One region of the Chryseobacterium sp. 22543 genome, then DNA from elsewhere that is predicted to be linked to it. Evidence: riboswitches for the same ligand, from Rfam matches in the RefSeq annotation. Region 1 holds a riboswitch; each other region holds the start of a gene.

Region 1 (10,432 bases):
ATAATGAATACAGTGTTTTAAAGGAACACAATCTTTTATCAGATACAAATCAATGCTCATTGCTGATCAAAGGAGGGCATAGACAAGATCATTTAGGAACGGATATTTTAGTTGAAAACGGAAAAGAAACTCTTTTAGTTCCAGTCGAAGACCATCAAATATATTTTCCTAAACATGGTTCAGGCTGTGTTTTATCATCAGCAATTACAGCAGAACTCGCCAAAGACGAAAGCATGGAAACAGCCTGTAAACAGGGGAAATTATACATTGAAAAATTTTTAAAAAGCAATTCCTCTTTATTGGGAACGCATTCATTATAAACATGGAAAAACTACAATACATATCACAGGGAAACACAATACAGGAACAGGAACTTCATATCCGAAAGGCTTTAGATAATGGGATCAAATGGCTGCAGGTAAGATGGAAAAATGCTCCTGAAAATGAATTAATCAATCTTTGTGAAATTTCAAAACAGCTTTGTTCAGAATATCAGTCGGTTTGTATCATCAATGACCATGTACAGCTGGCAAAAGAAATAGGTGCTGAAGGAGTTCATTTAGGTTTGAATGACCGGTCTATTGAAGAAGCCAGACAGACTTTGGGAGAAAATAAAATTATTGGTGGAACGGCCAATACCCTTTCAGATGTCATCCAGAGAATTAATGAATCTTGTGATTATATAGGTTTAGGTCCATTGAGGTTTACTATAACCAAAGAAAAATTGAGTCCTGTTCTTGGGTTTGAAGGGTATCAGGAAATTGTCGATGGATTAAAAGAAAAATCAATCGACATTCCTAAAATATTTGCCATTGGAAGCGTTACCCTTGAAGATATTTTGCCGTTACAAGAGATTGGCATTTATGGTGTTGCCGTATCCGGACTCATTACCAAGCAGCCAACGATTATTAATGAACTAAAAAAAGTAATGATATGAACAATCAGAAATTAGAAATAGCAGGAAGAACTTTTGAATCAAGACTGTTTTTAGGAACAGGCAAGTTCGGAAGTCTGAAAGATATGGTACAATCTGTCATCGCATCAGAAACGGATATGGTGACCATGGCACTGAAAAGAATTGATGCACAATCCAGTGAAGATGATCTGCTTGACTCATTAAGAGAAACCAATGTTCATCTTCTGCCTAATACCTCCGGAGCCAGAACAGCTAAAGAAGCAGTATTAGCCGCACAATTAGCCAGAGAAGCACTGGAAACAAACTGGGTAAAACTGGAAATTCATCCGGATCCGAAATATTTACTGCCGGACCCTATTGAAACATTATATGCAACCGAAGAACTTGCCAGGCTGGGATTCATTGTGATGCCTTATATTCATGCCGATCCTGTTCTATGCAAACGTCTTGAAGATGCCGGAACAGCTGTGGTAATGCCTTTGGGAGCACCTATCGGAACAAATAAAGGATTAAGAACCCAGGACTTTCTGGAAATAATTATCAGCCAGAGTAATGTTCCTGTAGTGGTAGATGCTGGAATCGGTGCGCCATCAGATGCAGCAAAGGCCATGGAAATGGGAGCGGATGCCGTTTTGGTGAATACAGCCATTGCCGTTGCAAGAAATCCGCTTAATATGGCTGTCGCTTTTAAAGAAGGTGTGATTGCCGGAAGAAGAGCTTTTGAATCAGGATTGGGAGCCATTGCCAACCATGCTGAAGCCTCAAGTCCGCTTACTTCGTTTTTGTTTGAATAAATCAGGATTATGAAAAGCTTTAAAGATGTTTTTGAACGCTATCAATGGGAGGAGGTAAGGAGTAAGCTTGAAAAAGTAAACCTGTTTGATGTAAGATCCAGTCTTCAGAAAAAGAATAAAACCCTTGATGATTTCCTGAATCTTCTGTCACCGGTGGCTTCTCAGGAATTGGAACTGATGGCAGGAATGACACAGGCACTTACCCAAAAACGATTCGGAAAAACCATTCAGTTGTATGCTCCGCTCTATCTCAGTAATGAATGTCAGAATATCTGTACCTATTGTGGATTCAGTCTTGATAATAATCTGAAAAGAAAAACTCTTTCCGATACAGAACTGATGATTGAAGCATCAGTTCTGAAATCAATGGGTGTGAATCATGTACTGCTGGTAAGCGGTGAAGCCAATAAAATAGTGGGAGTTCCCTACTTTCAGAATGCTGTCCGAAAGTTAAAACCTCATTTTTCCAATATTTCCATTGAAGTTCAACCTTTAATGGAAGAAGAATATAAACTGCTTCATGAAGAAGGAGCACATTCCGTATTGGTATATCAGGAAACCTATCATCAGGATGTTTACAGAGAATATCATCCGAAAGGTAAAAAATCAAATTTCCATTTCCGTCTGGAAACTCCGGACAGAATAGGACGGGCGGGAATTCATAAAATTGGGCTAGGAGTTCTCCTTGGACTTGAAGATTGGAGGGTTGATAGTTTTTTCAACGCTTTACACATAGATTATCTTCAGAAACAATACTGGAAAAGTAAATTCTCGGTTTCCTTTCCAAGACTCAGACCGGCAGAAGGAATTATTGAACCTAATTTTATTATGGAAGATAAAGATCTTCTTCAGCTCATTTGTGCCTATAGAATCTGGAATGAAGACCTTGAAATCTCCATTTCTACCAGAGAAAATGAGGTCTTTAGAAATAATATTGTATCTCTGGGAGCTACAGCCATGAGTGCAGGCTCAAAAACCAATCCCGGAGGGTATGCTGTCGATAAAGAATCTCTGGAGCAGTTTGAAACCAGTGACGAACGAAGCATGGATGAGATCAGACTTATGATTAAAAAAGCGGGCTACGATCCTGTGATGAAAGACTGGGATTCAGTATATAGTGGATTTTAAACTTTTAAACCATGAAGAACTTTGAAGAGCTGAAGCTAAATTAAGAAAAATCGAAGATTTTAAGGCCATATCTTCTTAAAGCAAAGCTCAGCTTAATTTTCCTTAAAAACTTAAAGAATCTTAATGGTTCAATTATCATAAAGTATGAAAAAAGAAGATCATTTTTCGCGATACAGCCGGCAGATATTTATAGAAGAGATAGGACTGAAAGGACAAAAGAAACTCATGGCTTCAAAAGTCCTTGTCATAGGAGCGGGAGGTTTGGGAAGTCCCATTATTCAATATCTGGCCGCTGCAGGAGTGGGAACTTTAGGCGTTGCAGATTTTGATGAGGTTGAAATTCATAATCTGAACAGACAGATCATTCATACTGAAAACAGCGTAGGGTTATCCAAAGTGAAGAGCGCCGAAGCATTTGTAGAAAAGCTTAATCATCAGGTTACATTTACAGGAATCGAAGAGAAAATAAATAAAAATAATGCTGAAGACATCCTTTCTCAGTACGATGTAATTGTAGAGGGGTCAGACAATTTTTCCACAAGATATCTGGTGAATGATACCTGTATAAAATTGAAAAAAACTTTGGTCTACGGAAGTATTCTGGGATTCTCAGGACAGGTTGCCGTGTTCAATCATAATGGAAGTAAAAATCTGAGAGATCTATTTCCGGAACCTCCTTCTGATGAAGATATGCCGGATTGTGACAGTCTTGGTGTATTGGGAGCTCTTCCCGGAATAATAGGAAGTATGATGGCTCTTCAGACCTTAAAAATCATCACTGATCTTCCAATAATTGTCAATCAGTTGACATTGGTAGACACGCTGAACTGGAGATTTCAGACGATAGATTTCTGATGTAAATATAAACACTAATATCGCTAATATTTTCACCAATAACACTAATTCAATATCAATAGAAAGAGGCAGTAAAAATTATTACTGCCTCTCTTATTTATCTTAAGAATTATTGTGCCTGCTGCATTACGCCTCCATTATCTTCTTTTTTAGTCTGGTTTAGGATATTCGGATCCTCTTTCGCCAGTTTATTTCTTGTCGGAATTTTATAATTGATGGAAAATCCGAAATTTCTCGTGTCATACTTGCTGCTGATCATTACCGGAGTTCCTGATGGCGGATTAGAACGTACCTGCATCATCTGTCCGTTGAAAATATCATTCGCAAAAACTGAAAGCGTCAGACGGTTGTTCATAAACTTCTTCGTCAGCGTAATATCAAGAGAGTTGTTGAATGGTTTCTCTGCCGTGAAATAGAAATATCCTGCCTTTGGAGTCAGATAGCTGTAATTGGCTGTCATTTTGATGTCTTTAGGCAAAAGAATCTGAGTCATAATATTGAAAATCCAAAATCCTTTATTATTCAGATTGTCGATTTCATGTTTCTGGTAACCAGCATATAAGTACATGAAGTTAATTTTATCAGGATTAAAATCAAACTTCATGATTTCGCTCAAAGGCTTGCTGAAAATCATAAAAGGAACCGGTAATCCCACGTTGAAGTTATGAATTTTCATATTCGAAATATTCACCTGCTCGTTGTAGAGTTTTCTTCCGTCTTTTCGGATGATCTGTGCCACCTGATTGTTTGCTGAACTTACGCTATACCCGATAAATGCATAATCAAAAGCCGAAATTTTCAATTCATAATTATCAAAAATAGTAGGTTGTAGATTCGGGTTACCATTAACTTCCGTACTTGGTCCGGAGAACGTTACGTTATTCGGGTTCAGGGCAGAAATACTTGGTAAGCTGATTTTTCTGTTGTAATTCGCAGCAATATAAACCTGATTCATCATGTTATACTGTACACTCGCGTTCGGGAAAAATTTAAATTTATTGAAAGGAATCAAATTCGCTTCCACCAGTTTTGCATCTTTATCGAAATATCTTGTTACCCCCGAAATGTCATAGTTTTCCGCACGGGAACCCAATGTGAAGTCAAACTTTTTCAGTTTAGCCTGAAACTCCAAATAGGTAGAAGCAGTTTGTCTTTGATATTCAAGATTCGTCAAGCCAAAACTTTCCGTATCATAATCCTGTTTTTCATACAATCCTCCAAAGCTTACCTTTCCACCATCAAGAAGCTTGATAGGCTGGGCATAATCTACTTTAAAGTTGGCAATATTCATTACAGATTCATTGTTCAGAATATCTTTTAAGCCACTCATTGCACTGTTAATTGGTGGATTGGGAGCTGCAGCAAATATACCATCCTGAAAATAATTGTCCTGAGAGAATTTACTGTCTGATCTTGTGTAGCCAAACTGAAAGTCCAGTTTTTGAGATTTGTCAGCAAAACGTTTCTGATACGTTACAACAGCTTCCTGTCTCAAGCTATTGGTATGGGCCACATCAGAAGATGTATAAAAAGCTTCTCTTAAATCCTTTGGATTGTTCTGAAAAGGTAAATCTCCATGACCGTTACTTAAAGTATAATTGTCATTATTATTGTGGTAAATATCGTAGTTTAATAATAATCTGTCCTGTCCTAAATCAAAAGTCAATCCTGATTTTGCAAAATACCCACGTCCGTATCTGTCGGTATGACTTGTTAAAAGCTCATCCTGTTGGCCGTTCAGCATACTTTCACGGTAGTTTTGACCAACATTCAGCTGCCATCCGAAATATTTATTTCTGGCATTTAAATTAACGGAGTTGGTCGTTCTGCTTCTATACTTGTTATAATTTGTGAAAGAATAATTTCCGGAATACGTAGCGGTTAAATATTTATTGGCATTTTTGTTCGTGATGATATTCATGATTGCACCTCCGGATGTAGCCGGAAATTCAGCGCCGGGTTGAGTGATTACCTCAATTCTTTCTACAGAATTGGCAGGCATTCCTTCAAGAAAGGAGTTCAATTCATTGGATGTGATGTTCAGAGGTCTTCCGTTAAGATATACTTCCAGCATTTTTCCCTGGTACATCATTCCTGCGATGTCGGTAGATACCAGTCCAGGAAGCTTTTTTATTCCTTCCAATACGTTTCCGTTGTTCAGCTGAGGTTGCTCGGAAAAGTCAAAAATAGTACGGTCTGCCTTTTGTTCAACTGCTTTTTTAGTTTTGGTGATGACTACACCTTCAATCTGCTTTTCCTGAGGTTTGTTGTTTTTTTCCTGTGAAAAGACAAAAACAGAGCTTAATAAGGATAACGCGAAAATCGTTTTTTTCATAATGTTTTTACTGATATCCGGTTAGACGCTGAAAAAGATAATTTGTTACGCTAAAATGTTGAAAATCGAATTTTAGGTTAAATATTTTTTTATTTACGAAATAATTATATCTTTGCCGGGTAATTATCAAGAATCTCTAGATGGGATAGCAACCTGCAAAAACAAGCAAGGTGCTGCAATCGATAAGCCGGATCTTCCGGAAAAAATGTTTATCATTCTATCATTATCCCATCTTGAATTTTTGTTTTAAAGTTAAATTCAAATGTTTAAAGACAAGGGAAATCTCCTTACATCAGTTATCTTTTATTCTTCGGATCATGAAGTGAATCTTCATTATTCCCATATGTTTTCATGCCATTTCTATATGCGCATGTGTTGTTGCTTCTAGCCTTTTCTATTTCTAAAAAATAATACAAACATTTCGAACATTTATGTAACCTTAAAATTTAGGGATACGGGATTTGTATTGCTCAAAAAACAATTTTTAACAACAAAAAGTAAACAACAAACAACATGCATAATTTCAAGAAAAAAATATTTGTTCCTTCTATTGCGCTTATTTCTACATTTTATTACGCACAGACGGACACGTTACAATCTAAGAAAATAGAAGATGTAGTCATCCTTGGATCAAGAGGTTCCGGAAGATCATTGACAGATACACCTGTTCCGGTAGACATCATTAATATATCAAAAATTTTAAAACAGAGCCCGACTAATAGTATCAGCCAGGCCTTAAATTATATTGTACCCTCATTTTCATCCACTTCTCACACGGTTAACGATGGAACTGACTTTGTAGATCCTGCTCTTTTAAGAGGTTTAGGTCCGGATCAGGTTTTAGTTTTACTCAATGGAAAAAGAAGATACCAGTCTTCATTGATTAATGTTACCCTCACACCGGGAAGAGGATCTGTGGGAACCGATCTTAATGCTATTCCAGCTTTTGCTTTAGAAAAAATTGAGGTTTTAAGAGATGGAGCTTCTGCCCAATATGGTTCTGATGCCATTGCTGGAGTCGTTAACCTTGGATTGAAAAAAAGATTGGGGCTTTCCGGACAGGTGTTTTTAGGTGGATATGCTTCACCTGTTGCCAATAATTTCTCCGGAGGAGTGGATGGACAGACCATTTCTGTAGACCTTAATTATGGAGCTAAAATTGGACAGACCGGATTTTTTAACGTTACAGGTTCTGCCCAATACCGAGACCCTTATTCCAGAGCCGGAGTAAGAGAAGGAGATATCTTCAATGCCTATAATGCCATTAATTACAGAGCATTACAGGATGGAGTGAATATTGATGGGTTGTATAAAAATATTACCAATACTTCCAATACTCAGCAGATTATCAATACAATTAAACAATATGCAGGTAAGGTTGGATATTTTGCACCGGATTTTCAGTCTCAGATTTCGGGAGCAAATAGTATTTCGGACCTTCAAAAATTATTAGGTAAAGATTTTACCTCCCAGGAACTTAATTACAGAGGATTAGAGAGAAAAGATTTCAGTCTGAGAGCAGGACAGTCTAAGCTGCAATCCGGACAGCTCTTCTTTAATTCTGAAATTCCTGTTAATGAGGAATGGAAGGTTTACTCATTTGGAGGTTACAGCTACCGCCTTGGAAATGCCGGAGGATTTTACAGACTTCCTAATACTGAAAGAAACATCAATGCAGTGACTCCCAACGGATATCTTCCTCAGATTGAAGCAACCGTAAATGATTATTCTCTCGCTGCAGGAATCAAAGGGAAATGGAATGGCTGGAATGTGGACTTCAGTAATACATTCGGGAAAAACGTCTTCAGTTTTGGGGTGGTAAATACCTTTAATGCATCACTTACAGACAGTTCTCCAAGAACTTTTGATGCCGGAGGCTCTGAGTTTTCACAAAATACCATCAACCTTGACTTTTCCAAAAAATATGATGTCCTGAAAGGATTGAACATTGCATTTGGAGGTGAATACAGACACGAAAACTATAAAGTAAATGTTGGAAAGGAAAATTCTTATGCTTCTTATGATATTTATGGACGTGTGGTAACCGCTAAAACCCCTGAAAATGAAAAAGTAACCGATTTCTTTGGAAATATAAGACCGGCCGGAGCTCAGGTTTTTCCAGGGTTTAGTCCGGAAAATGCAGTCTCCGGAAACAGAAACAGTATTGCGGCTTATGCAGATGCAGAGCTGGAGGTTACTGACGGATGGCTGCTGGAAGGAGCTTTACGATATGAGAATTATTCAGACTTCGGATCTACATTCAATTATAAGCTGGCAACCAATGTAAAGCTGGCTCCCAATCTAAACTGGAGAGGTGCTGTTTCTACGGGGTTTAGAGCACCATCTTTAGCACAAATCTATTATAGTTCTACTTCTACACTGATTCAACAGGGAAAAACTACACAGGTAGGTACTTTCAGAAACAATTCTGAAGCAGCACAGGCATTGGGTATTCCAAAATTGAAACAGGAAACCTCACAATCCTACAGCACAGGAATTACATGGAAGATTCCGTCATTAAGCCTGACTTTCACAGCAGATGCTTATTTAATAAAGATTAAGGACAGAGTAGTATTGACAGATCTTTTTTTCCGCCCTAATGGTAATTTTACCCCAGGTTCGGATCAGGCAGTTCTTCAGGACGCTTTTGATCTTGCAAGGGCAAGTGCTGCCAATTTTTTTGCCAATGCGGTGGACTCTCAGACGAAAGGGCTGGATATTACCATTTCTCAGAATTCAAAAATCTCATCAGGGATTTCTTTGGAGAATAACTTCGGCCTTAATCTTAATCAGACCAAAAGAATCGGAGATATCCATGCGTCACCTAAATTAGTAAGCCAGATTGATAATTATTTCTCAGAACCGAACAGAGTATATTTTGAAGAAGCTGTACCACGCGTAAAAGCTACCTTATCCAATACGTTAAGAGTTTCCGGATTTACTTTCCTGCTGCGTAATTCTTTCTTCGGTAAAGTGACAGATGCCGATGTTTTAGATGCTAATTTTGACGGAGTAACAGGAAGTACAGAGCACTTCATTCTTAATAATCGTTTGATAACTGATTTATCTGTAGGATATGATTTTAATAAAAATATTTCAGCAACTATCGGGAGCAATAATATATTGAACATACTGCCTTCTAAAAGCCCGAATATAAATTCATTAACAGCTGATAACCAGTTTGTATATTCAAGACAGGTTTCTCAGTATGGTATTGGTGGAAGGTTCTTATTTGCAAGAATTGAATTCAGATTCTAATAAATAAAGCTTAGAAAATTTAATAAAAAAAACAGAGAAGATATCTCTGTTTTTTTATATTCTATTACACCATAAAGAATGAATTATCTATTAGGGTGATTATTCTAATTTTATTTATTTCAGTGAAGAAAATTCAATAAAATCATATTCGGCGGAAGAAGAGAAAAGCTGTCTTAGTACTGCTGCATGGCCATTTCCGGCTATCACAAGAATTCTGTCTTCACTGTTGTGAGGAATCTTCTGAATATTGCGGAACATTCTCAGATTTCTGCTGTACCAATACAAGGCAAGCATATCTGCTCCATCAAATTCTCTAAGTTTAAAATCTCCACTCAGGTAAGCTCCATATCCATACTGATGACTTTCTTTAGAATTCATGTAGGTAAATGTGTCTAAAAGTGATTTGAAATTTTTAGGTTCAGAGCTTTTAAAGAAAACGTTAAACTGTTCGGAGATCAGATCATCACTTTTAAAATCATAATCTTTGCTGCGGTTATTAAAAAATGTAGAATCTGTTTTCCCAAATTTTGTCTGGAGATCATTCCAGATAGATTCTGCATCTATACTGAACAGTTCGTTGACTTTAAGTTCATTGGCGATGCGCATAGCAAGCTGATAGCGTTCGTCTCTTTCTTCTCTGTGTTTTCCCTCACCATACTCCTTCAGTTTTTGGTTTGCATTCCAGTTTGGCCAGGCTTCAATAGCAATCTTAGTAGGTTTAAATTTCTTGATATATTCTACAAGTTCAGCAACTTCCTTTGCAGTTTTAGGTGAAAGAACATCTATCTGATCTTCCTTATTGGTTGTATGAGCATCAAGATTAGGATAGTCAAAGTGGAAAGACCCTACAACAAGGACTTTGGTTTTTGGATTTTTGAAATAGTCCGAAGGCTTCTTTTGAGCAAAAAAGAATGTGGGAATGCATAGTAGAAGAATATAAATGAAGGTTTTCATAGGTTTATTTTTTTTGTTATTAAATTATTGAGCACGGTTTTTCTCTTCAAAATCCACCACTCTTTTATTAGATTTTACTTTCTGATTTCCAAAATTGTAAGTGATGCTGAGTGCCAGTCTTCTGGCATCCCAATAGTTGTTGAATGACTGTGTATTATCTGTGAAATACATATCTGCCTTAAAACCAGACTG
Region 2 (10,432 bases), on a different contig from region 1:
CTATGGGTATCAGCAATGGTATTGGAGATATTTTCAAAGCGGGAGGTGAAGTCGCAAATGCCCTCGGAAAAACAGGAACTATTATCGCCAGAGCTGGGGCCCATGCAATAGCACAGGGCACATTATCTCTTGTACAAGGAGGAAATTTCTGGAGTGGATTATTAAGTGGGGCTTTTGCAAGTGTTTCTAATGATTTATTGAATTTCGCTACAAATAATGTAGGTGATAACAGCATTTTAAGAAGTGATGGTTTTGCTTTGCTTAACGGTGCTGTCAGCGGAGGTGTAGGTTCTGTACTTGGAGGTGGAAATTTCTGGGTGGGAGCTGGACAAGGACTTATGGTAACAGCCTTTAACTATCTTAAACATAAACCACCTACGACTGATAATTTAATAGACGACATGGAAAAAAGTAAAATAGATCCGGCAGGAGTTCCAGATTACTCCAATTTTGAAGCTGAAGTAGCAAAAATGAGAAAGTTAAAAACAATCACTAATTTAGCAAAAAAAACAGGATATATCCCTATTAAGGATGGTGGCAGCTCTGGTAATGAAACTAAGGCTAACACCGCATATAAAACTGATAAAACTAAGTATATACAACTTGGGAAAGTCATCAAAACAGAAGTTAAAACAACAGTAACTCAAATTACCATATTTAAAGAAGCTTTTACCTCATATCTTAATCTGGCAGGTACATTTGTTCACGAATTTACTCATGCTATTGATTATATAAGCGGTTATTTTGAAGGAAAACTTAGTAAATTAGGTAAGCGTGAAACGGATCGCTTAATGGAAGAAAGAGCCTATGGAAATGGTGCCAAAGCAGGAGATTTAATTCAAAAACAACAATATCAAGATTGGCTTAAAAAAAATGGATACTAAAAGAATATTATCATTGCTATTAATTTTTCAGTTTATCGTTATTTTTTCTCAGAAAAACTGCATACAGATGACGATTCATAAAGATAAAAATGATAGTCTCAATGTGAGATTTACAAGTAAGTGCAAAGAAAAAATTTTATTGTACCAATACAGTAAAACGATGAATACAACACTTAATAACGGTTTTGATCTTGAAGATATTACCCTATTTAAACAGGATAGATATAAAATAGAAAATATTAAATTAGATCAAAACCATAACTATCCGGTAGATTATGAAAAAGTAAAAAGTAATTTCTTCATCCTCAGCCCTAATGAATCTTACGAATTTGCTTTTCCTTTGCTCATATTTTTAGAAAAAAACAAATCTGCTTATGAGCAATATCAGAACTATTATTTGATTAAAAATAGATATAAAGGGAAAACTGTACAATTCAAATTAGTGTATAATGCTCAATATATAAATGAAGGTATTATAAACTTAAAAGATAATGTTTCATTGTATCCTACTTCGGTTGAATCCAATTACATTAAAATAATTTTAAAATAATAAGTAAATTAATTCAGAAAAGCCGGCTCAGTCATTAGTTTTGAGCCGGCTTTTTCAATGTAATTAAGTAAAAAAACAGGAACATATCCTTTCTCTTTCCCTGACAGGAAATCTGAATTTCGGTCTAACGAAAATAATATACCCATTATGCTGTTTCAAAATTCATAATGAACCCAACAAAAAAGCCACCGCAGACGCTGTGGCTAAAAATCAAATCTAATTATAAGTATGTCCTCTTATAAATTCGGGTTATTTTCAGCTTCTCTTTGTGGAATACTGAATAAATAATAATTACTGTTAGGAGTAAAAGCCGTTTTATCCGGAAAATCAAGAACGGAATGACCTCTACCATCTACGGTTTTCACTGTTCCATCCGGTGTAGTGATCTGAACTTTTACAGGCTTACCTTCAGCATCAACAAATGGTTTTCTTACCACTGTTCCTTGCGTTCTGATAATATCTGATAGAGAGAAACCTTCTCCAAATAATTCTTTTCTTCTTTCGACTAAAACAGCTGCTACCACATCGTTCTGTGATAATGAACCACTATAAATATTGGCATTTCTGGCAGATTTCAACTGGTTCAAAACGGCTACCGCCTGAGGAACATTTCCATTTCTGGCTTCAGCTTCAGCTTCAATCAGGTACATTTCTGCAGCTCTCATGTAAACGATATCTGCAATAAGGGTTGGTTTAAATTTAAACTTAGCATATCTCAGCAATCCCTCTCTTCCTTTCTGCCCGTCCCATGAAAATAACTGGGATCTGATATCATTGGCATCAAAAAGGTCTTTAAAATAAGGATCCGCCATAAAGCTGTAATAATAACTTCCTGATGAAGACACATCCAGATAATGGAATGCATAACTTGCATCAGACTGTTCCTGTGTTTGTCCATGACCCCAGATCCATTCCGCATTGTTGATATCATTAAAACCATCTTTATATTTTTCCGGAGCCATCAGAGGAAAACCCTCTCTTGCTATTTTTGCAGATGCTGAAGCTTTACTCCAATCACCGGTATTCAAATAAGTTCTGGCAAGAAGTCCGTTGACCACAGCACGGTTGATTTTATCTTTATTATTTCTTGTATAGCTCTTCAATAGATTATCAGCATCGGTAAGATCACTTTTAATCAAAGCATAAATCTCTTCAAGACTTGCTCTTTTCTTTCCTACAGTGCTTGTTGTAGAAGGTTCAGTATAAATGGGAGCCGTCAAAGCTGACTTATCTTTCAGATAGCTGAACTGATAAAAGCTGGCAAGGTTCAAATAACAGAAGGCACGTAATGCTTTTGCCTGTCCTTTCACCTGATTTTTTTTCTCCTGACTTCCTTCTGTCCCGTCAATTCTTGTAATAACATTATTCATATTATTGATGGTAGAATACAACATGGTCCAGATAAATAACGGACGAGAAGCCGTACTGTTTACCATTTCTGTAAAAGCGTAAGTAGAAGCAAATCCATACTTATTGGTTAATACAGCTACATCGCTTCCCATTGCATCACTGGCTCTTAAAACAGTGGAATATCCAATATTAGCATAGGTAGTTCCATCGTTATTAAATTTTGCCCAGGTACCGTTTACTACAGTTTCTGCACTTTCAGCAGTTTTGAAAACTTCCACACTGTTAGCCTGATCAGTCGGAGCAGTGTCCAGATCGCTTTCACAGCTTGTCAACGCTAAAAATCCGATAAGTGCAAACGATAGATATTTTAATTTTTTCATTGTTTCAATTTTAAACGTTATAGTATTGCCTGAAGACCAAAAGTGATTGTTCTCATTGCAGGGTATCTGTAATAGGTGGTTCCATCCAAAGCCTGTTCAGGATCCATTCCCTTATGTTTATAGAAGGTTAAAAGATTCTCTGCCTGAATATAAATTCTGAACTTTTTAAGTCCGATTTTCTCAAAATAATCCTCAGGAAGTGTATATCCTAAGCTTACATTTTTAAGTCTTGCATATGTCCCTGAGTATAAGAATCTGGATGAGTTTGACGTCCAGTTATTTGTTGTTGTACTCAAGCCCGGAACATCCGTATTAGGATTATCAGGCGTCCATCTGTTTAACATTTCAGCACTCCATGCACGTCCTCCCAGACTTCCGTTGTGCATGATGGAAGTATAATCATTGTCCAGAATTTTTCCACCAATTTTGAATGTCAGCAATCCTGAAAAATCAAAATTTTTGTAGGTAATGCTGGTACTGATTCCTCCGGTCAGTTTAGGCAAAGCAGAACCCTGCAAGAGTTTTGTTGCTTTTGAATATTCTGAGGTAGTTCCTTCTACTGAATTTCCGCTCGCATCTGTAGAAACCGTTTTCCACAATGGCTTTCCATTGCTTGGATCTACCCCAACCCATTCCGGAATATAGAAATCATATACGGAACCTCCTACCGTTAATAGCTTGGTTTGTCCCACTACAAGTGGCCCTGAAGGTAACTTGGTAACTTTATTGTTTAAGGTGCTTAGGTTTACATCTACATTCCACTGGAAATTATCATTCTTAATTGGGGTTGTGAATAATGAAAATTCAAATCCTGTATTTTGGATAGTTCCAATATTGGCAGGATAATCACTAATTCCCAGAGATGGTGCCACTGGCATGTTAAATAGAAGATCCTGACTTTTTCTTTTGAAATATTCAATATTTCCTTTAATTCTGTTATTCAGAACAGCGAATTCTAATCCTACATTTAAATTAAGGTTGGTTTCCCATTTCACATTATTGGTAGCCGTTTTTTCAAGTGTTGTTCCCGGTTCTCCACCAAGACTGATAAATCTGTACAGCTCCTGATAAGCATAATAAAGCGGCTGTCCGTTTGGTCGAAGTAATTTATCATTTCCCTGACCTCCGTAACTGGCACGTAATGTCAACTGATTAAAGACATTCAGGCTTTTTACAAACTCTTCATTGGAAATTTTCCATGAACCTCCAACTGACCAGAATCTCCCCCATCTGTTATCCTTTTCAAATCTTGAAGAACTGTCTGCTCTTCCTGATGCAGACAGGAAATAAGTATTATTGTAGTCATACTCTACTTTTCCAAGGAAACTCAATAAGCTCAATTTATTACTGTTCCCACTGAAGCTTCCCAGTAAAGAAGCAGCATCCGGTTCATAATAATAAGGGAGAGAAAACTGGCTTCTTGTTCCGGAAATCGTCTGATAGTCATATTTATAGAATTCATGTCCTGCTAAAGCATTTACATGGTGTTTCCCAAATTTCCTATCGTATGTCAGAATATTACTGGTTGTATAAGAAAGTGTTCTGGTATTGGTTTTCGTTACTGAACCTCCAATCTCAGCGCCTTGTCCCAGCAATGGATTTGAATAATAATGTCCGTTATAATTCACCAAATCAACAGAAAAGCTTGTCTTGAATTTCAACTCCGGTAAGAAAGTGAATTCCATAAATCCTTTTCCTGAGAAGTTATCTTCTTTATTTTCGTTTTTGTCTAATGGCAGTGTTGCCGCGGCATTTTGATTCTGAAGCGCACTTGTTGGTCTGTATTTTCCGAAATCATAAATCGGGTTTCCATCTGCACCCAAAATATAGCTTCCATTTGCATTTCTTTCGTAATAAGGATAGAATGAAGGAATAAATCTTGCAGCATTGATGATATTACTTGAATTGGAATCTGAAGAAGTGGGCGCCTGCTGAATACTGTTTGTATAGCTTAAGTTTACCCCAACATTCAGCCATTTTTTTACTTCAGAATTGATCTTTAACCTGGTATTGTATCTTTTATATCCTGATTCAATAGCCATTCCCTTATCATCAAGATAGCCCAATGAAAAGAAATAATTGCTCTTCTCACTTCCTCCGCTGATATCAAGATCTACCTGATTTCTTGAAGCAACTCTCTGCAAAATATCCCTCCAGTCGTCATTCCAAAGTGGTGATGCTCCGGGTAATAATTTCCCATCGGTTCCCACCGGTTTTGGATATCCTGTTCCATATGGATTGATCCCAAGTGTAGAAACAAGATTATCTGTTGCCATCTGTGCAGCCTGTTGAGAAGACACTTTTCCGGACTGATATCCGTTTCTCAAGGCTTCCCAATATAATTGAAAGTATTGATCTGTATTTACCTGTTCGTAATCTTTTACGGCTCTTCCGGAGAATCCCTGGCTGATATTAAAATTAACTCTAGCTTCTCCTTTTTTACCTGATTTTGTGGTAATGATGATAATCCCGTTTGCTCCTCTTGATCCATACAACGCACTCGCAGTGGCATCTTTCAAAACACTGATAGATTCAATATCACTTGGACTGATAGAATTTAGGTTTCCATCAAAAGGGATTCCGTCTACTACGTATAAAGGATCACTGGAAGCACTTATAGAACCAATCCCTCTAATTCGGATGGTAGAAACCGCTCCTGGCTGTCCTGATGCACTCGTCGTTTGAATCCCTGCAACCTGTCCTTCCAATGCCTTGGTAATATTGGTTACAGGTCTGTTGTTGATCTTATCGCTGGAAATGGTAGCAACGGAACCGGTATAGCTGTTTCTTTTTGCTTTTCCATAGGCTACAACTACAACTTCGTCAATTTCTTTTTCATGAAGGCTGTCCTTTTCCGGCTTAGAATTCTGTGCATGTACACTGGTTACTCCCAGAAAAAATGCAGCAACCGGAGGTATCCAAGTTTTAGAAGCGAATAAATTTTTGCTAATCATAATCAATTTCATTTATCATATATTAAAATTTTTCCCTTTGCAGAAAAATCAGCAAAGGGCATCGATAAATACGATAAACCAAATGCTTATTTTTCCTTAAAAGGCTGAACGTAACACCTTGCCCAATGGGTAGGTTGTCAAGATTTCACAGGGTCAGTTCCCTCCATCTTTCTTTATAAGCCGATCGAAATATGGTTGCAAAGCTAAAAACTTTTAGTCTACAAAACAAGTAGACTTATTATTTTTCATGATAAATTTTCAAAAATTAACATAAGATTTTAATAAAACCCATTACTGTAAGGAGTTGCAATCATTACCATTTTATCAAACATGATAAATATCATTATTAATAATACAATTGAACGAACGTTAATTTGTGCGGAAATTTTTGAGCATTTAATTAAAAAAAGTTTTTAATTTTATAGTATGAAAGTTTTGATTATAAACGGACCTAACCTCAACCTGTTAGGTACCAGAGAACCGGAAATCTATGGAAATATCTCTATGGAAAACTATTTGGAAATTTTAAAATCCGAGTTTCAATCTCATGAATTAAAATATTATCAGTCAAATATTGAAGGAGAGCTTATCAACAGGCTTCAGAAAGATGATTTTGATGCCGTAGTAATTAATCCGGGAGCTTTCACCCATTATTCCTATGCGATTGCTGATTGTCTAAAAAATATCAGAAAACCCAAAGTAGAAGTTCATATCAGCAACATCTATAAAAGAGAGGAATTCAGACAGAAGTCTGTGACAGCTGCCAATACGGATGCAGTTTTATCTGGCTTTGGAATGGATGGATATAGATTGGCTATATTAAGCTTAAAGTAATTTTCAAATAATATCTGCGAAAAATTAGAAATAAAAAAGCCTCATCGATGATGAGGCTTTTCTGTATGTTATAAATAACTATTAGATAGTTTGTTCTTGTAATTGAGGTCCTGAAGCAACTAATTTCTTACCTTCTTCAGTATCACAGTATTGCTCAAAGTTTTTGATATATCTTGAAGCAAGATCTTTTGCTTTTTCTTCCCAGTCTGAAGCGTTCTCATAAGTATCTCTAGGATCTAAAATACCTGTAGAAACGTTTGGTAACTCAGTAGGAATTTCAAGGTTCATGATTGGAACCTGAGTTTTAGGAGCATTATCAATAGAACCGTCAATGATTGCATCAATGATCGCTCTGGTATCTTTCAGAGAAATTCTCTTTCCGCTACCGTTCCATCCTGTGTTTACTAAATAAGCTTTAGCACCGTGCTCCTGCATTTTACCGATCAATGTTTTAGAATACATTGTTGGGTGCAATGTAAGGAATGCTTCACCAAATGCAGGTGAGAAAGATGGCTGAGGCTCTGTGATTCCTCTTTCTGTTCCGGCCAATTTAGATGTATAACCGCAAAGGAAGTGGTATTGAGCCTGATCTTCATTTAAGATGGAAACCGGAGGAAGTACCCCGAATGCATCTGCAGAAAGATAAACAATCTTCTTAGCATGACCTGCTTTAGAAGGCAATACAATTTTGTTGATATGGTAAATTGGATAAGAAACCCTAGTATTTTCTGTGATAGATCCGTCAGTATAATCTGCTATTCCATTGTTCACTACAACGTTTTCAAGAAGTGCATCTCTCTTGATTGCTCTGAAAATATCCGGTTCTTTTTCTTCTGATAAGTCAATTACTTTCGCGTAGCATCCTCCCTCATAGTTGAATACTCCGTTGTTATCCCATCCGTGCTCATCGTCACCGATAAGGTATCTTTTAGGATCTGCCGATAAAGTAGTTTTACCTGTTCCTGAAAGACCAAAGAATAAAGCAACATCACCTTTTTCTCCTACGTTTGCAGAACAGTGCATTGAAGCCATACCTTTTAATGGAAGGTAATAGTTCATCATGGCAAACATTCCTTTCTTCATTTCACCTCCATACCATGTACCTCCGATGATCTGTAGTTTTTCTGTAAGGTTGAACATGATAAAGTTCTCAGAGTTTAATCCCTGAGCTTCCCAGTTCGGGTTTGTTGTTTTTGATCCGTTGATTACTGTGAAATCCGGCTCACCAAAGTTTTCCAGTTCGTAGTGAGAAGGACGAATAAACATGTTTGTCACGAAATGTGCCTGCCATGCTACTTCAACAATAAATCTTACTTTAAGTCTTGTATCTGCATTTGTTCCACAAAAAGCATCTACTACATAAATCTTCTTAGCTTCAGAAAGCTGGTTCATCACTAGTTCCTTACAAGAACCGAAAATTTCTGCTGATGTAGGTAAATTTACTTTACCATCCCAGAAAATTGTATCTCTTGTAACATCATCCTGAACAATATATCTGTCTTTAGGTGAACGACCTGTGAAAATCCCTGTTTTTACTGATACCGCGCCAGATTCTGTAAGTTCAGCTTTCTCAAATCCCTGATTTTCAGAAGAAACTTCAGCCTGATATAATTCTTCATAAGAAGGATTGTACACTACTTCATAGTTTCCTTTAATCCCTAATTTCTCTAAATCCTGGATGATTTTAGTGTTTTTCATTTTACTTATATTTTCTATTTCTTTATTGACTTCAACAAAAATAATATTAATTATTTGTTAAAGGTGGTTTAAATATACTGATATAAGTCAGAATGACAAATAAAAAAACAGGATCGTAATGATTTGATTATAAATCAATTATATTTTCCCATTCAAAAATAGTTGTAAAACCTTTCTCCCAAAAATAGTTCTTGTAGTCCCCAAATTTGGCACTCATTACAAAATCTCCCCCCCATGCGCCTAAACTTTTGACAAAAGAAGGGCAATCTGAGAATATTTTTTCTTTAACTGTGGATATTTCAAGAAAATCAGCAATTTTACGCTCATGAATCATCATTAATTCGGAAAATTTTTCCAATTCACTGCATAACATTATTTTTTTTGTGATATTTGAAAATTCTTCAATCAATTCAGGAGACTTCTTTTTTGATTTATAAAAGTTGATCCCTTCTCTGCTATCCTGCTTCTGATTTAAATGAATAAAAATCAGCTCATTTTTAAATGAAGGATTGAAATTTACCTTCTCATATTTAATCTCAGGTTTGCTTTGAAATAGAACTGCAGATTTTTCTTTTGCCACTGCAATATCATATCCGCTTCCTCCTAAACTAATTGCATTAAGATGAAAAGGATCAATCCCAGCCCATTCTGCAAGATTGTTCATCAAAGTAGAACTGCTACCAAGACCATAGTCTGCAGGAAACTGAAGATTAGTTTTTAAGTGGTAAGTAAGATTGAATTTGAATTTAGTATTAGAAAGCTTCTGAACATTCTTTAATGTTTTGACAATAAATTCAGCGCTTGATGGAATATTGGTTTCTAAGACCTGCCAGTTTTTATAATCAATGACCGCCTTCAACCATAATTTGTTTTGATGATAAGCCTCCCAAAGAATAAGTGACCTCTCATCTTCTTTTTCTTCAAAGAAAAACTCTTGTCCCAGCTTGGTAGGTACCGCTAAGACAAGAGCTCCGTCGATTGCGAAATATTCTGAAGTAAGCATAAGCTTGCCCGGTGAAAATATCGCGTTCATATATTTTTAGTTAGATTGCAGAAGCAGCATCTACTGATCCGTCAATTTTCTTGATCAGTCCCTGAAGGGTTTTTCCTGGTCCTACTTCTACGAAGTTGGATGCCCCATCTTTAATCATATTCTGAACAGACTGCGTCCATTTTACAGGACCGGTAAGCTGATCGATCAGGTTTTGTTTGATTTCGTCAGGATTCGTTACCGCTGTTGTAGTGATATTCTGATATACAGGAATAGTTGCTTTTCTGAATTTTGTTTTTTCGATAGCTGCTGCCAGTCTTTCTTGTGCAGGCCGCATCAATGGTGAATGGAAAGCTCCATTTACTGGTAGTAACAATGCTCTTTTAGCACCTGCTTCTTTCAGTTTTGCACAAGCTTCTTCTACTGCTGGTGTTTCTCCTGAGATCACCAATTGTCCCGGGCAGTTATAATTTGCAGGAACAACAATTCCACTGATTTGCGCACAGATTTCTTCAACCTTAGCATCATCTAATCCTAAAATAGCAGCCATAGAACTTGGATTGGCATCACAAGCAGCCTGCATAGCTTTTGCTCTTTCGGAAACTAATTTCAAACCGTCATCAAAGGATAGAACTCCGTTGGCAACCAATGCTGAAAACTCTCCTAAAGAGTGTCCTGCAACCATTTCAGCACCAAGACCGTTTACGGCTTTTAATGCTGCTACTGAATGTATAAATATTGAAGGCTGGGTAACCTCTGTATTTTTAAGATCCGCGTCCGTTCCGTTAAAC
Region 3 (10,432 bases), on a different contig from region 1:
GATTCAAAAGTAATGGGAAAACATTGTTTCTTGCCAGCTCAGCAAAGACTTTATTGAAATCTTCTGCTACAAAACCGATCACAGAAACATTATTGATACTATAGATCTGAGAAACTTTTCCAGATTTTCTTTCTGCTTCAAACTCATCAATAAGACAAGCAACTGCTTTTTCTGCATCAATTTCCTGAACCAAGATAGAAATTCCGTTTTCTATGGCCTGCTGGGAAATTACTCCTACACTGATACGCGCTAAGGTAAGCGCTTTAAAAATTCGTCCGTCAATCCCGATTTCTCCCAGGAAATCTTCTCCTTCAAATTTGATGATTGATCTGTTCTTCAAAAATTTTATTTCGTTAGCATTTTTCATTACTTCTGTAAAATGTTTTTAATGATATTATTTAATTGTTGATATTCCATTAAGAAGGCATCATGCCCGTGTATAGATTGGATCTCGTGGTAAGAAACATTCTTATTTTTCTCTTTTAAGTTTTCAAAACACATTCGGATTTCAGAAGCAGGAAAGAATAAGTCTGTATCTACGGAGATCATGTGCATTCGTGCCTGTATTTTATCCAATGATGGTTCATCAGCATTAATATTCATCAAGAGATGATTCATCAGTTTGTACGCTTTTAAACTAAATCTTTCGTTTAGTGCATTACCATGATAAACCAACCAGTCTTCTGATTCCAGACATTGTTTGTCCTGGTTATATTGGTTTTGAAATCTGTCATTGAGCGACTGTGGTGTTCTATAACACAGCATGGCATGAATTCTTGCTTTCTGTAATGGTTCTTCTTTATCATTCAATAAAAATTTCTGAACCAGACATTGTGCATGAAGCCAGTCGTGTGTTCTGTAATCACAGGCAATAGGAATAAATACTTCTGCAAGATCCGGCTGCTTGGCAAGCATTTCCCAGGCAATTCCTCCTCCCAGAGAGCCCCCAATAATGGCGTATAGATTTTTGATATGTAAAGCTTCAAGCCCTTTTAGAAATATCGCGGCGATATCTGAAGGCGTGAAATCTTCATAATCTTCAATTAAAAAATTGTCATAACCGTTTCCGGGTATATTGAAACACAGAACCGTATATTGATTGGTATCAACAATCTGATTTTCTCCTACCAATTGTTTCCACCAACCTTTTTCTCCGGATACATCTGAGTTTCCGGTAAGTGCATGATTGATTAAAACAATGGGTGCTGTAAACAGATCTTTCCCAAAAAGCTGATAGCTTAACGGGATATGGTATTCCTTTTGGGAATTGGTTTGATACGAAAGATTTATATAGTTTAGTTCTGTTTTCAATTCTATTATATTTTAATACAAATACAATTGAAAATGCCACAGGAAATGGCTGAAAAGAACTTCAGTAAGTTATCTGTCCAAAATACTTTGGTAGAACGTAGCACCTTCTTTGCTTGCGCAAAGGGTTGCTAAGGTTTCATAGGGTCTAATCCCTCAACCTTTCTTGATAACATTTTCAATATTTGAATGAACGAATGATGCAAAGGTAGTTCTTTTCTTTTAATTTCAAAAAAAAAATATTTTAATATTTAAAAAAGCCCTTAAATACAAGTATTTCAAAACTATATTAATAATTGTTCAGATGAAAAAAATTGGAATTATTTTTCAAAAAAACTAACTTCGTATGGAAAAATGATGAGATATGACCGCCGAAAAAGAAAGATTACAAGATACTAAATGGAAAAACTGGGGACCTTATGTAAGCAACCGACAGTGGGGAAATGTACGTGAAGATTACAGCTCAAACGGGAATGCCTGGGATTTTACCAATCATAATAATGCTGAAAGCTATGCTTACCGCTGGGGAGAAGAAGGCATCGCCGGAATTTCTGATGTAAAGCAACTTTTCTGTTTTGCTTTTTCATTCTGGAACAAGAAAGATAAAATGGTAAAAGAACGATTCTTCGGATTGAGTAACCCTCAGGGAAATCATGGTGAAGACATCAAAGAAATCTTTTATTACCTGGACAATACGCCTACCCACAGCTATATGAAAATGGTGTATAAATATCCGATTAATGAATTTCCTTACGATGATCTTGTTACAGAAAATGGAAAACGAAGCAAAAAGGAACCGGAATATGAGATTTTCGATACCGGAATTTTTGATAACGATGAATATTTTGATATTTTCATTGAATACTGTAAAGCCGATCACAACGATATCTTAGCCAGAGTCACCGTTTGTAATCGAAGCCAGCATGAGGCTCCTATTCTGGTAGCTCCCACAATCTGGTTCAGAAACAACTGGAAATGGGGATACAATACTTATAAAGGAGAGGTTAATGCGTCTCATGACGGAAGTATTAATATTGGTCATGACAGTATTTCGATCAAAAAGCTATATTCCCGAAACTCAAATGCACAGAGTGTATTTTGTGATAATGAAACCAATACTTCCAAACTTTACGGAGCTCCCAAAGCAGAGAATACTTATTTCAAAGATGGAATCAATAATTTTATTATTCATCAGGGAGATACTGTAAATCCTGAAAAAAGAGGAACAAAAGCTTCTTTTCTTATTGATGAAATTATTGATGCTGGGGAATCAAAAGTTTTTGAGTTCAGGTTGTCTCCTGACGAAATGGATGAACCTTTTGACAGTTTTGATCATATTTTCAATATCCGTCAAGCTGAAGCTGAAGAGTTTTATAACGATATTCAGAATGATACAGTAAATGAAGATGAAAGAAATGTTCAGCGACAGGCTTTTGCAGGGCTTCTTTGGAATAAACAGTTCTATCATTACAATATCGGAAAATGGTTGAAAGGAGATCCCAATTTTGAAGCTCCAAGAAATTTCAACGAATATGTAAGAAATACAGAATGGAATCATCTTCATAATAAGGATATCATTTCCATGCCTGATAAATGGGAGTATCCATGGTATGCTACGTGGGATCTGGCATTTCACTGCGTCCCTTTCTCCATTATAGATGCGGAATTCGCCAAAGGACAGCTTTTATTACTTACCAAAGAATGGTACATGCATCCTAACGGACAGCTTCCTGCTTATGAATGGAACATGAGCGATGTAAACCCGCCTGTACATGCCTGGTCTTGCTTCCGTGTTTTTAAGATTGATGAAAAAAACAATGGAAAGCCGGATTTATTATTTTTAGAAAAAGTCTTTCAGAAGTTGTTGCTGAATTTTACATGGTGGGTCAACAGAAAGGATAAAAATGGTAAAAATATTTTCGGAGGCGGCTTCCTTGGTCTAGATAATATTGGTGCTTTTGACCGGAATATGGAACTAAAGGACGGTCAGCATCTTGAGCAGGCAGACGGAACAAGCTGGATGGCGATGTATGCATTGAATATGATGCGTATTGCGATGGAACTTGCCCAATATTATCAGGTATATGAGGATATGGCGATCAAGTTTTTTGAACATTATCTTTATATCGCTGAAGCTATGGAAAACCTGGGTGAAGGAACAAAAGGCTTGTGGAATGAAGAAGACGGATTCTTCTATGATGTATTGCAGCTTGGAAACGGAGACAGTGTTTCTTTGAAATTAAGAAGTATTGTCGGCTTAATTCCTTTATTCGCAGTAGAAATTGTGGATCACAGGCTGTTGGAAAAGATGCCTAATTTCAAAACCAGAATGGAATGGATCCTAAAAAATAAGCCGGAACTCACCAAGCTCGTTTCTCATTGGGATGAGGAGGGACAAGGCAGAAAACATCTGATGAGTATTTTACGTAAAAACAGATTAACAAAGGTTCTTACAAGAATGCTTGATGAAAAAGAATTTCTAAGCTCTTACGGAATCCGTGCTATGTCTAAAGTATACGAAGAAAATCCTTTTGTATTCTCTGTGCATGGAGCCGAAAATATGGTATACTATACTCCTGCAGAAAGTGACAGCCGAATGTTTGGTGGAAACAGCAACTGGCGTGGGCCGATCTGGTTTCCTATCAATTTCCTGATTGTTGAAAGCCTGCAGCGTTTTCATTATTATTATGGAAACAGTCTTAAGGTAGAATTTCCAACAGGAAGCGGCGATAAAAGAAATCTTGATGAAGTCGCTCAGAATATCAGCAAAAGGCTCTGTTCAATATTTTTAAAGGATGAACATGGGCAAAGGGCTTTCAACGGAGGCAATCCAAAATTCAATTACGATGAGCATTTCAGAGATTATATCACCTTCTTTGAATATTTTCATGGTGATAACGGCCGTGGTGTAGGGGCTTCTCACCAGACAGGATGGACTGCCACTGTGGCGAAACTGATAAAACCAAGACTTACCTTTTAATCAGCAATGAGTAATAAATAATAAAAAAGCCGGATGAGTCATCCGGCTTTTTCTATTTTTAAATAAGAGATTAAATTTTTTCTCCGTTTACATAGACTTCATATCCGATTTCTACATTCGGTTCTAACGTTTTTGATACGGAACAGTATTTTTCAAAAGAAAGTTCTGCTGCCTTTAATGCTTTTTTAGGATCAATTTCTCCTTCTAAAAGGAACTTAACATTAATGGATTTAAAAGGTTTTGCTTCATCTACCTGTACTCTTTCTCCTTCTACTTCTGCCTGAAAACTTTTGATATCCTGACGCTGCTTCTTTAAAATAGAAACCACATCAATTCCGCTGCAGCCCGCGACTGCCATCAGTACACTTTCCATTGGAGAAACGCCTTTTGCTCCCGGCTGGGAAGTATTATCCAGAAGAATAGAATTTCCTTGTGCATTTGTACATTCAAATAAAAAATCGTCGTTTATTCTGTTAAGTGTAATTTTCATTATTTATTGCTTATTGCTTTTGCAAAGTTATAAAATTCCTCTCGCTTTTATCTCAAGATATTTATTGATAACATCGATATTCAAATTTTCCGGAAGTGTATATACGGTATAGATTCCATATTTGCGAAGTTCCTGGATGATCAGTTTCTTTTCAAACTCAAATTTCTCAGCAATGATCTCATCATAGATTTCCTGCATATTTTCAGGATTTTTGTTGATCAGCGTCTGCAATTCTGAATTTTTGAAGAATACAACTACCAGCAAATGGTTTTTTGCGATTCCACGTAGATATTTCAGCTGTCGGTTCAGTCCGTCCAATGTTTCAAAGTTGGTAAAAAGCAGAATTAAGCTTCTTTGATTGATAGAATATTTTACATCCTGATACAGGCGGTTGAAATCACTTTCAAAGAAATCTGTTTTAATATTATAAAGCGCTTCAGAGATTTTTTTCAGCTGCCCGGATTTATTATCGGCTGCAATTTTATTTTCAGCTTTCTTGGAAAAGGTCATCATACCGGCTCTGTCTCCCTTTCTCAAAATAATATGAGAAAGTGCCATTGTTGCATTGATGGAATAATCCAGCAAGCTTAATCCATTGAAAGGCATTTTCATGGTTCTTCCTTTATCAATCAGCATAAAAATACGCTGTGATTTTTCATCCTGAAACTGGTTTACCATCAAACGGTTGGTCTTGGAAGTAGCTTTCCAGTTGATCGTTCTGATATCATCTCCGGGAACATATTCTTTGATCTGCTCAAATTCCATCGTGTGTCCCAGCTTTCTGACTCTTTTGATTCCACCTAATAGAAATTCACTTTGAATGGCCATCAGCTCATATTTTCTGAGATGAATAAAGGATGGATAAGATGGCAGCATAGCATCCTTCTGAAAAATAAATCTTTTTGAAATTAAACCTAATGGTGAAGATGCGTAAATATTCAAACCTCCGAAATGATATTCTCCTCTTTCCTTAGGTTCTAATGAATATTGAAAGAATGTATTCGCTCCTGAAGCGATCTGTTTTTCGATTAAAAAATCTCTTTTCTGAAACTGAAAAGGAATTTCATCAATAATCTTAGTGGATATGGTAAAGCTATAATTATTTTTGATGTCAATTTTTACAAAATTCTCATCTCCGTTAGACAGTTTTTCCGGTAAAATTCTTTGAACCTGCAGCGCATTCTTTTGGTTAAAAAGCAACAGGAAATCTACCATTGCAGCCAGAAAACAAATCAGAAGCACGATATAGGCTGCCCACATCAGCACCGGAAAGAAAAATGCCAGAACATACAGAATCCCCACTCCGATGAGTGCAAAAAAGAAACGTGTATTGATGTATAAGTTTTTCATTGGTTAGGGTATAGGGATTAGGATTTAGAAAAAAGGGATTAGGGATTATTGCCCTGTCACCTATTATCTAATAACCTATCTCGGAATCTCTATTCCTTCTAAAATCTGGCGGATAATTTCATCTGCAGTAAGACCTTCCATTTCTCTTTCGGGAGATACGATGACTCTGTGTCTTAAAACAGCATAGCTTGCTTCTTTGATATCTTCAGGAGTCACAAAATCTCTTCCTCTCAGCGCTGCAAATGCTTTTGATGCTGTAAGAAGTGCTAATGAAGCTCTCGGTGAAGCTCCCAGATATAAGAATTGGTTTTCTCTTGTATTGATGATAATCTTAGCAATATATTCCATCAGCTGACTTTCCACAATGATTTCTTTTACCAGATTCTGGTAGTTTTTCAGCTGTACAGCTGTGATCACGCGGTTTACGCCTTCTGTTTTATCTTCTTTTTTACTTTCGTGCTGATTTTTAATGATCGCGATTTCCTGCTCAAGATTAGGATATCCTACATTGATTTTGAATAAAAAACGATCCAGCTGGGCTTCCGGAAGTCTGTACGTTCCCTCATGTTCTATAGGGTTTTGTGTAGCGATAACAAGAAAAGGTTCTTCCAAAATATAACGGGTACCATCCATGGTGATCTGTCTTTCTTCCATTACTTCAAATAATGCAGATTGTGTTTTTGCCGGCGATCTGTTGATCTCATCAATCAGGATGAAGTTGGAGAAGATAGGTCCTTTTTTAAATTCAAATTCTGAATTTTTCACATTGAATATGGATGTCCCCAAGATATCGGAAGGCATAAGATCCGGAGTAAACTGAATTCTGCTGAAACCTACGTCAATGGTTTTGGCTAATAATTTTGCGGTGATTGTCTTCGCCACTCCCGGAACTCCTTCAATCAAAACATGACCGTTTGAAAGTAACGCTGCCAAAAGATGTTCAATCATCTTCTCCTGCCCTACAATTACTTTTCCGATCTCAGATTTTACTTTCTCCAGGCTTGCACGAAGTTCGATCATATCTATTCTCGAATGAAACTGCTCTTCCTGCTTATTAAGGTCTATAGAGCTTTGGTTTTCTATATTAGGGTTATCAAAGTTTTCCATAATAAATTTTAATTTGCCGATCTAACAATGGCTGTCAATGTAATAATCAAATCTCTTCCTGGAAAAGTCATTATTAGCATTGGTACTTGTTACATCATTATATTGTTGTATTATTTAAATATTTCATCAAGGAGCTTATTGATCCTTGTAAGGTCTTCCTTCATTACGCTGGCGTAAGGGTCCTGAGCTTTTTTTACAAGCGTTATCGCTTCATTGATCATCTCTATGGTTTTCCCGGTTTTCAGCTGTAATTTTTTTGCAAATTCTTCATCTAAATTCTGGGTATCTATCAACAGATCCATCCTCACTTTGTTCAGAAAATACTGTGCCTTCTTGGCCATCATATCATGAAAATCACCTTCCTGAAGATACAGATTTCCAATACTTTTCACAAAATCCAGAGAAGTATTCCTTAGTGGCTCTGTTACCGGTACTATTCTCTGTTTTCTTTTCGCATTAAAGAAAATAAAAAGGACAAGTCCACCCAAAAGCACCCACCAGGCATACTTTAAAGCCGGATTTGACAATACAAATCTCATGAAGAAGCGTGATGCTGAACTTTTGTTGGATACAAACCAAATGGTTTCTCTATCTGGCAGATATGAAAACACATCCTGTGCATATTTTACGTTCCCAGGTTTCAGAAGATAATAATTGGTCAGAAAAAGAGGTTCAGTATGAGCGTAAATATATCCTTTTCCAAATTTCACTTTGATAAAGTTGGCCTGATCGTTATTCTTTTTTTCCACAGTTTTCCCCAGGACTTCAACTTTAGGTTTAATGAATGAAAATCCTCTTCCTGACGGAAATTTATCCAGCTTAACAAAATCATTCTGATATTTTTTGTCTGTAAGTTTCAGCACATTTTCCTCTTCAAAGGAGATTTCGGAATCATAATACCCGATACTGTCTGAAATTTCCTTCGGCATCCGAACCACCAGTAAAAATGCATCCGAACCTTCAGATACCTGAGTCAGGATTTTATTCCAGGACTCTTTGTCAAGATTATTTTCAATAACAATAATATTGTGAGGATCCTTTTTATGCTGACTGTAGTATTCGTAGGGAACCTGTTCAATCTTCTTCAGATTATTTTTAAACAGATCTTTAGCTTCATTATTAAAAACAAATAGTCCGAACGGAGACTTCTCATTGATGTCAAAATTCTTTCGCCAGTCTGTCGTTTCTTTTTTGTTAACTTCAAGCAATGCCAGAACAATCATCACAATGACGAAAATTACAGCATATGTTTTGAAAGTTTTATTCATGGTTACTATTGTTAAGGTTTAAATGCCTGATACTGATTTTTAAATTTCTGATAGCTTTCTTCTTCAATACTGAATTCTCCGTACCAGACATAATCAAAGATATAAGAAAGATTAGAGAAATCGTTTTTAAGATGGGGAGCTTTCAACTCTGCGGCATAATCTTTATTGGTTTTTTCCGGATTCCAGTTGATCAGCTTTTTATCACTCAGTTTTTTAAGAACAAACAGGAATTGGTAACGAACTGCTGACCGATAATCTCCCGCCATCTCAAATTTCGCGATACTTTCAGGAAAATTGATTTCATGGATATTCTCATGGAGTTCCTGAACGTTGATATCCAGTTTCTTATTCTTTTTACCAAAAATAAAATTCCCATCTTTCCCCATCAGATATTTAATAATGAAATAAAGCAGAAAACCTACAAGGATAATCGCAAACAGACGGATAAGAACAGTTGTAAATTCCCCCGACTTAGTCAATGTTGTTTCGCCAAAAATCCCCTGTATAATCTGATTGAGCTTCCGCATCAGTTTTTGAAAGAAAGATTCTCTTGGTTTTGATACTGAATAATCAAATTCACGTCCTTTATATCTTGACGGAATATTTTCTTTAAATGTTTTCGGATGAACCTCATTTTCTGACACTGGATTTTTCATCAGCACAGAATCTGCACGCAGCATATTTCTGTAATGCCCGGTTGTATATAATGAATCTACCAGATCATCATCAGGATTATCGTCCTGAGCCTGAACCAGCCCAAGAGAGAGAAAAAGGAGTAAGAAAAGGAAAATTTTATTCATTGATTCCAATCGTGTCTATTTCTGCAAGTTCTACTTTCTGGTGAAAATCTGTTCTGCTGTCATAATACATCAATCCAGCATTCACATACATCAGGTTTGAAAGAAAAAATGAAATCAGCATTGAAACTCCATAGAATACAAAAAACAAAATTCCGGCAGTTCCGGTAAAAGGGTTCTGCTCAAAATTTCCGTCCGGTGCAGACGTAAGAAGCGATCCGTAAAAGAATATCATCGGAATAAATGTAAATACAGATGTTATCATGTAAATAATAATAAACATCACAAACGCAGATCCCCAATATTTCCAGAACGGAGATTTCTCACTGCCATTCGGGTAAGAAAACTGTGACCGTAAAGCATAGCTCAAACTTCCCCAGAAACCTCTGTCCGAATTAAAATAATCATACATTAGAAATGTAGTGAAATTAAATATCGCTGGGTAAAGCAGCAGTATCAAAAACAGTCCGATAATAATAAAAATGAGGATATAAGAAAATCCTACGACAAACAATACCATCGGAGTGACAATAAAAATCATTCCAAGGCACAGCTTAGCTATTCTCCCTGCATTGCTTTTAAAATCACTCAGAATTTCATCCGCTTTTATCTTTTCTGAACCTTCTGCAATTCTTTTTAAATAGAAAACAGGATACAGGTAATTGACAATCATCAGGACCATGAAAAGCAGAAAAGTCAGTAATCCTACTGTAATCAGCATACCGGCATTATCCGAAAAATACTGTTCAAAATAAGATGTTTCTCCCCCAAGGTTGGATGCGAATACCTGCGAAAAGAGTTCTTTATACCCGAAGATTGCAACGGTTACCATTAAGATCAAAAGCAAGCCATTGATCAGAATATAGTTCTTAAAATAATTCTTCCCATATATTTTGAAGAAATTAAAACTATCGCTGATAAAGTTTCCAAAATCTCTTTTTTTATATAATTGTATCATGGATGTGTTTATTAGTTTTTTTATAGACAACAGACGGATATACAAAATAGTAGAATCCTATAATTGCCAGTGAGCCAAAAATAATGATCAGGTTCAGAAACAAAGGCATTTTCAAAGCATGTCTTGTAACATAACCTTCTATAATTCCTGCACAAATTGTGAAAGGAACAGTAC

The links. A riboswitch is a leader RNA that binds a small molecule or an ion and turns the genes downstream of it on or off. The one in region 1 is predicted to bind S-adenosylmethionine.
Region 2: it holds a riboswitch for S-adenosylmethionine, as region 1 does, so the genes downstream of both, ACTJIP_RS15245 (SusC/RagA family TonB-linked outer membrane protein) here and ACTJIP_RS18195 (TonB-dependent receptor plug domain-containing protein) in region 1, are expected to answer to the same signal.
Region 3: it holds a riboswitch for S-adenosylmethionine, as region 1 does, so the genes downstream of both, ACTJIP_RS14480 (alpha/beta fold hydrolase) here and ACTJIP_RS18195 (TonB-dependent receptor plug domain-containing protein) in region 1, are expected to answer to the same signal.

Annotation. Positions count from the first base shown of each region.
Region 1 covers NZ_JBQENH010000005.1:101,643-112,074, reverse strand. Annotated here, with positions in the region: gene ACTJIP_RS18225 (hydroxymethylpyrimidine/phosphomethylpyrimidine kinase) at 1-320, shown strand, start outside; gene ACTJIP_RS18220 (thiamine phosphate synthase) at 323-937, shown strand; gene ACTJIP_RS18215 (thiazole synthase) at 934-1,710, shown strand; gene thiH (2-iminoacetate synthase ThiH) at 1,720-2,838, shown strand; gene ACTJIP_RS18205 (HesA/MoeB/ThiF family protein) at 2,983-3,693, shown strand; gene ACTJIP_RS18200 (outer membrane beta-barrel protein) at 3,803-6,028, opposite strand; SAM-I-IV-variant riboswitch at 6,147-6,244, shown strand; gene ACTJIP_RS18195 (TonB-dependent receptor plug domain-containing protein) at 6,542-9,286, shown strand; gene ACTJIP_RS18190 (DUF5694 domain-containing protein) at 9,401-10,240, opposite strand; gene ACTJIP_RS18185 (TonB-dependent receptor domain-containing protein) at 10,265-10,432, opposite strand, start outside.
Region 2 covers NZ_JBQENH010000004.1:169,647-180,078, forward strand. Annotated here, with positions in the region: gene ACTJIP_RS15230 (RHS repeat-associated core domain-containing protein) at 1-884, shown strand, start outside; gene ACTJIP_RS15235 (hypothetical protein) at 874-1,434, shown strand; gene ACTJIP_RS15240 (RagB/SusD family nutrient uptake outer membrane protein) at 1,671-3,164, opposite strand; gene ACTJIP_RS15245 (SusC/RagA family TonB-linked outer membrane protein) at 3,182-6,118, opposite strand; SAM riboswitch class I at 6,202-6,300, opposite strand; gene ACTJIP_RS15250 (type II 3-dehydroquinate dehydratase) at 6,545-6,952, shown strand; gene pckA (phosphoenolpyruvate carboxykinase (ATP)) at 7,034-8,650, opposite strand; gene ACTJIP_RS15260 (GYDIA family GHMP kinase) at 8,778-9,683, opposite strand; gene fabD (ACP S-malonyltransferase) at 9,694-10,432, opposite strand, start outside.
Region 3 covers NZ_JBQENH010000004.1:13,615-24,046, forward strand. Annotated here, with positions in the region: gene ACTJIP_RS14475 (ACT domain-containing protein) at 1-367, opposite strand, end outside; gene ACTJIP_RS14480 (alpha/beta fold hydrolase) at 367-1,311, opposite strand; SAM riboswitch class I at 1,378-1,484, opposite strand; gene ACTJIP_RS14485 (MGH1-like glycoside hydrolase domain-containing protein) at 1,673-4,288, shown strand; gene ACTJIP_RS14490 (OsmC family protein) at 4,359-4,778, opposite strand; gene ACTJIP_RS14495 (DUF58 domain-containing protein) at 4,806-6,128, opposite strand; gene ACTJIP_RS14500 (AAA family ATPase) at 6,204-7,235, opposite strand; gene ACTJIP_RS14505 (hypothetical protein) at 7,346-8,503, opposite strand; gene ACTJIP_RS14510 (DUF4129 domain-containing protein) at 8,515-9,303, opposite strand; gene ACTJIP_RS14515 (DUF4013 domain-containing protein) at 9,296-10,258, opposite strand; gene ACTJIP_RS14520 (stage II sporulation protein M) at 10,242-10,432, opposite strand, start outside.